Regions from separate parts of the Arthrobacter sp. 10T416 genome, predicted to be linked through region 1. Evidence: riboswitches for the same ligand, from Rfam matches in the RefSeq annotation. Region 1 holds a riboswitch; the other holds the start of a gene.
The links. Region 1 has a riboswitch for S-adenosylmethionine ahead of acs (acetate--CoA ligase). Riboswitches for the same ligand answer to the same signal wherever they lie in the genome.
Positions count from the first base shown of each region.

Region 2: it holds a riboswitch for S-adenosylmethionine, as region 1 does, so the genes downstream of both, AC1DBE_RS13380 (bifunctional o-acetylhomoserine/o-acetylserine sulfhydrylase) here and acs (acetate--CoA ligase) in region 1, are expected to answer to the same signal.

Region 1 is NZ_JBFTHI010000014.1:52,410-55,814, forward strand. Features, by position in the region: gene AC1DBE_RS14100 (MFS transporter) at 1-699, opposite strand, end outside; SAM riboswitch class I at 786-875, opposite strand; gene AC1DBE_RS14105 (CoA-binding protein) at 974-1,399, opposite strand; SAM riboswitch class I at 1,542-1,631, shown strand; gene acs (acetate--CoA ligase) at 1,639-3,405, shown strand, end outside.
Region 2 is NZ_JBFTHI010000013.1:21,521-24,925, forward strand. Features, by position in the region: gene AC1DBE_RS13370 (isopenicillin N synthase family dioxygenase) at 1-942, shown strand, start outside; gene AC1DBE_RS13375 (VOC family protein) at 1,046-1,684, opposite strand; SAM riboswitch class IV at 1,836-1,951, shown strand; gene AC1DBE_RS13380 (bifunctional o-acetylhomoserine/o-acetylserine sulfhydrylase) at 2,013-3,329, shown strand.

The sequences.
Region 1 (3,405 bases):
GCTCTCCACCACGGGGCGGGCCGCGACGGTCTGGACCGTCTGGACGTGCTTGAACTCCGGGCTGTCCTCGACCGAGAGCCGGATGACCAGGCCCACGGCCACCAGCAGGAGGCTCGCGACGAACGGGACGCGCCAGCCCCACGCCAGGAACTGCTCGTCGCTCAGGGAGTTTTCCAGGACCAGCAGGACGCCGGTGGCCAGGAGCATCCCGGAGGTGGGGCCCAGCTGGGTGGCGCTGGAGGTCAGTCCGCGCTTCTTCGGCGCCGCGTGCTCGACGGTCATAAGGGCCGCGCCGGCCCATTCGGCCCCGTAGCCGATGCCCTGGACCACGCGCAGCAGGAGCAGGAGCGCCGGCGCCACCCAGCCGAGCTGGGCGTAGGTGGGCAGGAGCCCGATGGCCGTGGTCGCGAGCCCGGTCAGGAGCAGGGACGCCACGAGCACGCTCTTCCGGCCGATCCTGTCGCCGTAGTGCCCGCCCAGCACGCCGCCGATCGGCCGCGCGACGAAGCCGACGGCGTAGGTGGCGAAGGCTGCGATGGTGCCCACGAGCGGGGCGGCCGGGGCGAAGAACAGCGGGCCGAAGACGGTCGCTGCGGCCAGGCCGTACAGGACGAAGTCGTACCCCTCGATGGTGGTGCCGATGAAGCTGGCAACGGCCACCTTCCCGGTCATTTTCTGCGGGCGGGTTTCAGTACTCATATGCGGTCTCCTGGCGTATGCCGGGAAAGCGCTGCTTCCGGGATTCAAGCCGCGTGGGCCGCAAATCCGAGCGGAAGACGGCGCCTTCTCCATCGGTCCTGGCGGTAGCACCGTCCTCAATGAGGGGGTTGCTGCGGCGTCACAGAGCCAGATCTCTCAGCCGCTCGGGATGGTTACGAGTCCATCTCACACGGCAGGCGGCGAATACGGAAAAAGTCGGTCACATTTTGTAACCGACTCCCGTTGCGCCGTGCGGCAGGTGCTGGGTGCGCCGCTAGAGGCCTATCCGCCACCCCAGCCGGGCGGGGCACTCGTTGACCACGACGTCCAGTCCGGCGGCCGTGGCGCGTGAAACCGCGGCGTCATCGAAGACGCCCAGCTGCAGCCAGACGGCCTTGGCGCCGATGGCGATGGCCTCATCAATGACGGCGCCCACCTTCCCGGAGTTGACGAAGCAGTCCACGACGTCGATCGGGTGTTTCGCGGCGGGGATCTCCGCCAGGGACCGGTACCCAGTTTCCCCGTGGACGTCGTCGCCCGGGAGGTTGACGGGGATGATGTCCATGCCCATACGGTCGCGGACGTACAAGGAGACCTCAAAGGCCGACCGCCATTCATTGGTGGTCAGGCCCACCACCGCCCACGTGCCCTTGGTTCGCATAAGGCGCTCAATGACTGCCGGATCGTTAACGTGGACCATGCATTAACCCTACTCCTGCGCCCGGCGCGCACGATTGTCGAATAAATGACTGATTTTGATACCACATCAGGAGCGCCAGTGAATATTACAGCAACGTGTGGCTGGATTTTGCAGAATCGTGCATCTCGGTTCTAGTAGGTAGTGACCATCCCGAGCGGCTGAGGGACCTGGACCTATGAAGCCGCAGCAACCCCCGCCACGGCGAGGGTGCTACTGCCAGGACCGATGGAGTGCTGCACATGACCCCTGAAACCACGTCCACCCTGCCCGCTCCCGTCCGGGTCCCGGGCGCGGGCGCGGCGGCCACGCCCGAGCCGGATTCTGTGGCGTTCTGGGAAACCCAGGCGCTCCGTCTCGACTGGGCTCAGCCGGCCGCCGGCGAAACCAAACCCTGGCACACCGCCTACCGCCGGGTCCCGGCCGATCCCGCGGCCGGCCACGGCCCGGAGATCAGCTGGTTCGACGGCGGCAAGCTCAACGTCGCCTACAACTGCGTCGACCGCCATGTAGCGGCGGGACGCGGGGACAAGGTGGCCCTGTTCTTTGAGGGCGAGCCCGGCGACCGCCGCACTGTCACGTACGCCGAGTTGCAGCGTGAGGTGGCCAAGGCTGCCAATGCCCTGCTGGACCTCGGCATCGCCAAGGGCGACCGGGTGGTCATCTACCTGCCCGTGATCCCCGAGACCGTGATCATCACCCTGGCAGTGGCCCGCATCGGTGCCATCCATTCCCTGGTCTTCGGCGGGTTCTCCGCGGAGGCCCTGAGGTTCCGGGTGGAGGACACCGGCGCCAAGCTGCTGGTCACCACCGACGGCCAGTTCCGGCGGGGAGCTGCCGTCCCGGTTAAGGCCAACGCGGACGCCGCCGTCGCCGGCACGAACGCGATCGAACACGTCCTGGTGGTCAACCGGACCACCCCGGCCGGTGAGCTGGACACGGTCCCGATGACCGCGGGCCGCGACGTCTGGTGGCACGACGCCGTCGGCGCCGCGTCGGATGCCCACACCGCCGAGGCCTTCGACGCCGAGACGCCGCTGTTCATCATGTACACCTCGGGGACCACCGGGAAGCCGAAGGGCCTGGTCCACACCTCCGGGGGCTACCTCACCCAGGCGTCCTGGAGTTTCGAGCACCTCTTCAGCAACCCGGACCCTGCCCTCCGCGACCGGGATGTCCACTGGTGCACGGCGGACCTGGCCTGGGTTACGGCGCATACCTACGAGCTCTACGGCCCGCTCTCCAACGGCGCCACGCAGGTGATCTTCGAGGGCACCCCCAACACCCCGCACCCGGGCCGGCACTTTGAAATCATCGAACGCTACGGGGTGACGCAGTACTACACCGCGCCCACCCTGGTCCGGTCCCTGATGGGCTGGTTCCCCGAGGGTGTCCCGGACACGTACGACCTCTCCTCGATCCGCCTCCTCGGCACGGTGGGCGAGGCGATAAACCCCGAGGCTTGGCGCTGGTTCCGGGCCAACATCGGCGCCGGAACCGCCCCCGTGGTGGACACCTGGTGGCAGTCCGAGACCGGCGCCACCATCCTCTCGCCCGCCCCGACCGACTCCTCGTTCAAACCCGGCTGCGCGGCCCGCCCGCTGCCCGGCGTGAGCACCCGGATCGTCGACGACGCCGGCGCCACGGTTCCGCCGGGCGTGCAGGGCTTTATTGTGGTGGACTCCCCCGGCCCGGCGATCGCCCGGACCGTGTGGGGCAATCCGGCCCGCTACTACGACTCGTACTGGCGCCAGTACGCGCAGCAGGGCTGGTTCCTCGCCGGAGACGGTGCCAAGTACGACGACGACGGCGACATCTGGATCCTCGGGCGGGTGGACGACACCCTGAACGTTTCCGGCCATCTGCTCTCCACCATCGAAATCGAATCGGCCCTCGTGTCCCACCCGGACGTGGTGGAAGCCGGCGTCTGCCCGGTCGCCGACGCCAAAACCGGGCACGCCATCGTCGCATACGTGGTCCTCCGCGAGTCGGCAGCGATCCCCTCCCGC
Region 2 (3,405 bases), on a different contig from region 1:
CGGAACGATTTGCGCGATGCCATGCGGGAGGTCGGCTTCATCTACCTCTCCGGCCACGGCGTCCCCCAGGAACTCACCGATGCCATGCTGGACGTCTCCCGGCGCTTCTTTGCCCTCCCCGAGGACCAGAAGCTCGCCATCGAGAACGTCCACAGCCCGCAGTTCCGCGGCTACACCCGCGTGGGCGGCGAGATCACCGACGGCGCCGTCGACTGGCGCGAGCAGATCGACATCGGCGTTGAGCGCGACGCCGTGGAGCCCGGGCCCGGCGTCGCCGACTACTGGCGGCTCGAGGGACCCAACCTGTGGCCCGACGGACTGCCCGACATGCAGGAGGTCGTGACCGAATGGACCGATCGCCTGAGTGAAATTTCGCTTTCCCTGCTCCGGGCCCTCGCCGTCTCGCTCGGAGCGCCCGAGGACACCTTCGACGCCGCATTTGCCGCGCGGGCCTTCCCGCTGCTGAAGATCGTGCGGTACCCGGGGGAGTCCGATCCGGAGCCCAAGCAGGGTGTGGGATCCCACCGCGACGGCGGGGTCCTGACCCTGCTCCTGGTCGAGCCCGGGAAGGGCGGCCTGCAGGTCGAATACCAGGGCAAATGGATCGACGCGCCCCAGGTGCCCGGCACGTTCGTCGTCAACATCGGCGAGATGCTCGAGCTGGCCACCAACGGGTACCTCAAGGCCACGCTGCACCGGGTGATTTCGCCCCTGCGCGGCACCGACCGGATCTCCCTGCCGTTCTTCTATAACCCGGCCCTGGACGCCACCATGCCCCGGCTGGCCGTCAGCCCGGAATTCCAGGCCCAGGCCCGCGGACTGTCCGTGGACCCCACCAACAGTCCGATCCTGGAGACCTACGGCGACAACGCCCTCCGCTACCGGCTGCGGGCACACCCCAACGTGGTGGAAGTGCACCACCCGGACCTGCTGAAGGCCTGAGCCGGGACCAGCACCGGGACCAGCGGCTTAAAGGAATTCGGCCGCCAGCGGTGGGTGGCATCATTGGCACCCGCTGCTGGCGGCCGAAGTGTAGGGGAAACCGTCAGATAGTGACGGCGCCGGAATCCGTTTCGAACGTGACGGAGAGGATCCCCGGCGTCCCGTGCGGGGCGAGCCAGTTGACGTCCACGTCCTCCAGCGGCTTGCCCACCGGTTCACCCAGCCACTCGGTGACCCGCTCGGCGGAACCGGCGATGGTGAGCGCAGACATCTTGACGCTGCTCTCGTAGGCGTTGGACGGGTGCAGCGCCGGATCGCCTTCCCACTTGAGCATGTAGGGCACCTGCGGGTCGGCGATCAGGCCGAGGATGCCGATCTGCTTCCAGACAAGTTCCCGTCCGTCAGGGAACTTGCGGTTGCCGTTGACGGCCGCGCGGCCCAGGCGTTCCTCGAACGGGCCGAGGTCGTCGACCTCGACGCACCAGCCCATCCAGCCCCCGCCGGCCGCCGAGCGTGCCCGGACGGCCTGGCCGAAGGGTGCCTTGTCCGACGCCGGGTGGTCCAGGACCTCCACGACCTCAAGGTACTTGTGCCCGGCGAGCGGAATGATCATGTTGCGGGTCCCGAACCGGGGGTGGACTCCGCCCTTGACGGCCTCGACCCCAAGGGCCGAGGCGATACGTTCGGTGGTGGCAGCCAGGCCATCCTGTTCACAGGCGTAAGAGACGTGATCCATGCGCATGCCATCATCTTGGCACTTTGTGATGGAGCTCTCAGCTTAGGGTGTCCTAACTCAGATGGGATGTCCTTTTCCGAGCCCTGCGCACGCCGTCGTTCTTCATTTTCGTCACAAACCTATCCTGCCGCCGGGACCGCTTCCTAGACTGAATCCAGGTCATGAGCGCCAGCATCAAGCCCCGGCTTGCTGGCCGGCAACCCTCCAAACGCGGCGGGGTGCCCCGGGTGAAGACCTGGCCCACCGGCGCCCGCCGGCGGGCAAGCGCGGCTGCCAGCGCCGTCCCGGCCCCGAGGCCGGAGTCGGGCTGCGCCCAGTAACAAGGAGCACTCCGATGTCCAACGCCTGGTCCTTTGAAACCCGCCAGATCCACGCCGGCCAGGAGCCGGACGCTGCCACCGGCGCCCGGTCACTGCCTATCTACCAGACGACGTCGTTCGTCTTCCCCAGCGCCGAAAGCGCCGCCAACCGCTTCGCGCTCGCCGAACTCGCGCCCATCTACACCCGGATCGGAAACCCCACCCAGGACGCCGTCGAACAGCGCGTAGCCAGCCTGGAAGGCGGCCTTGGGGCGCTCCTGCTCAGTTCCGGCCAGGCCGCCGAGACCTTCGCGATCCTCAACATCGCCGAGGCCGGCGACCACGTGGTGGCCAGTCCCAGCCTGTACGGCGGAACTTACAACCTGCTGGCCCACTCGCTGAAGAAGTTCGGCATCGAAGTAACCTTCGTCGAGGACCCCGACAATCTGGACCAGTGGCGGGACGCCGTGCGGCCGAATACCAAACTGTTCTTCGGCGAGGTGGTCTCCAACCCCCGCCAGGACGTGCTGGACATCGAGGGTATCGCGGACGTGGCCCACCAGGCCGGCGTCCCGCTGATCGTGGATAACACACTCTCCACCCCGTACCTGATCCGTCCGATCGAATGGGGTGCCGACATTGTGGTCCACTCGGCCACCAAGTACCTCGGCGGTCACGGTGCGGCGATCGCCGGCGTGATCGTCGACTCCGGCAACTTCGACTTCGGCAAGGAACCGGACCGCTATCCGGGCTTCAACACCCCGGATCCTACCTACAACGGCCTCGTCTACGCCCGGGACCTGGGGGCGGACGGGGCACTGGGCGCGAACCTGTCCTATATCCTCAAGGCCCGCGTCCAGCTGCTGCGCGACCTCGGCTCCGCCGTCTCGCCGTTCAACGCCTTCCTGATCGCCCAGGGCATCGAAACCCTGAGCCTGCGCGTGGAGCGGCATGTCGCGAACGCCACCCGCGTGGCCGAATGGCTGGAAGCCAGGGACGACGTCGAATCCGTCGCCTACGCCGGGCTGCCGTCCAGCCCCTGGTTCGAGCGCGGCCGCAAGTACGGGCCGAAGGGAACCGGCGCCGTCGTCGCCTTCAACCTCGCCGGGGGAGCGGAGGCCGGCAAGCGGTTCGTCGATGCCCTGGAACTGCACTCCCACGTGGCGAACATCGGCGACGTGCGCTCCCTGGTCATCCACCCGGCGTCGACCACCCACAGCCAGCTCTCGCCGGAGCAGCAGGCGGTGGCAGGCGTCAATCCCGGGCTGGTCCGGCTCTCGGTGGGCCTCGAGCACATCGACGACATCCTCGCCGACCTCGACGCCGGTTTCCGGGCCGCGAAGGACGCCTGAGGGGCGGCGGCGCCGGGGTCTGGCTGTCACACAGCCGTCACAATCTTCGCGCTGGCGCCGCCGGCTTTCGTAGAAT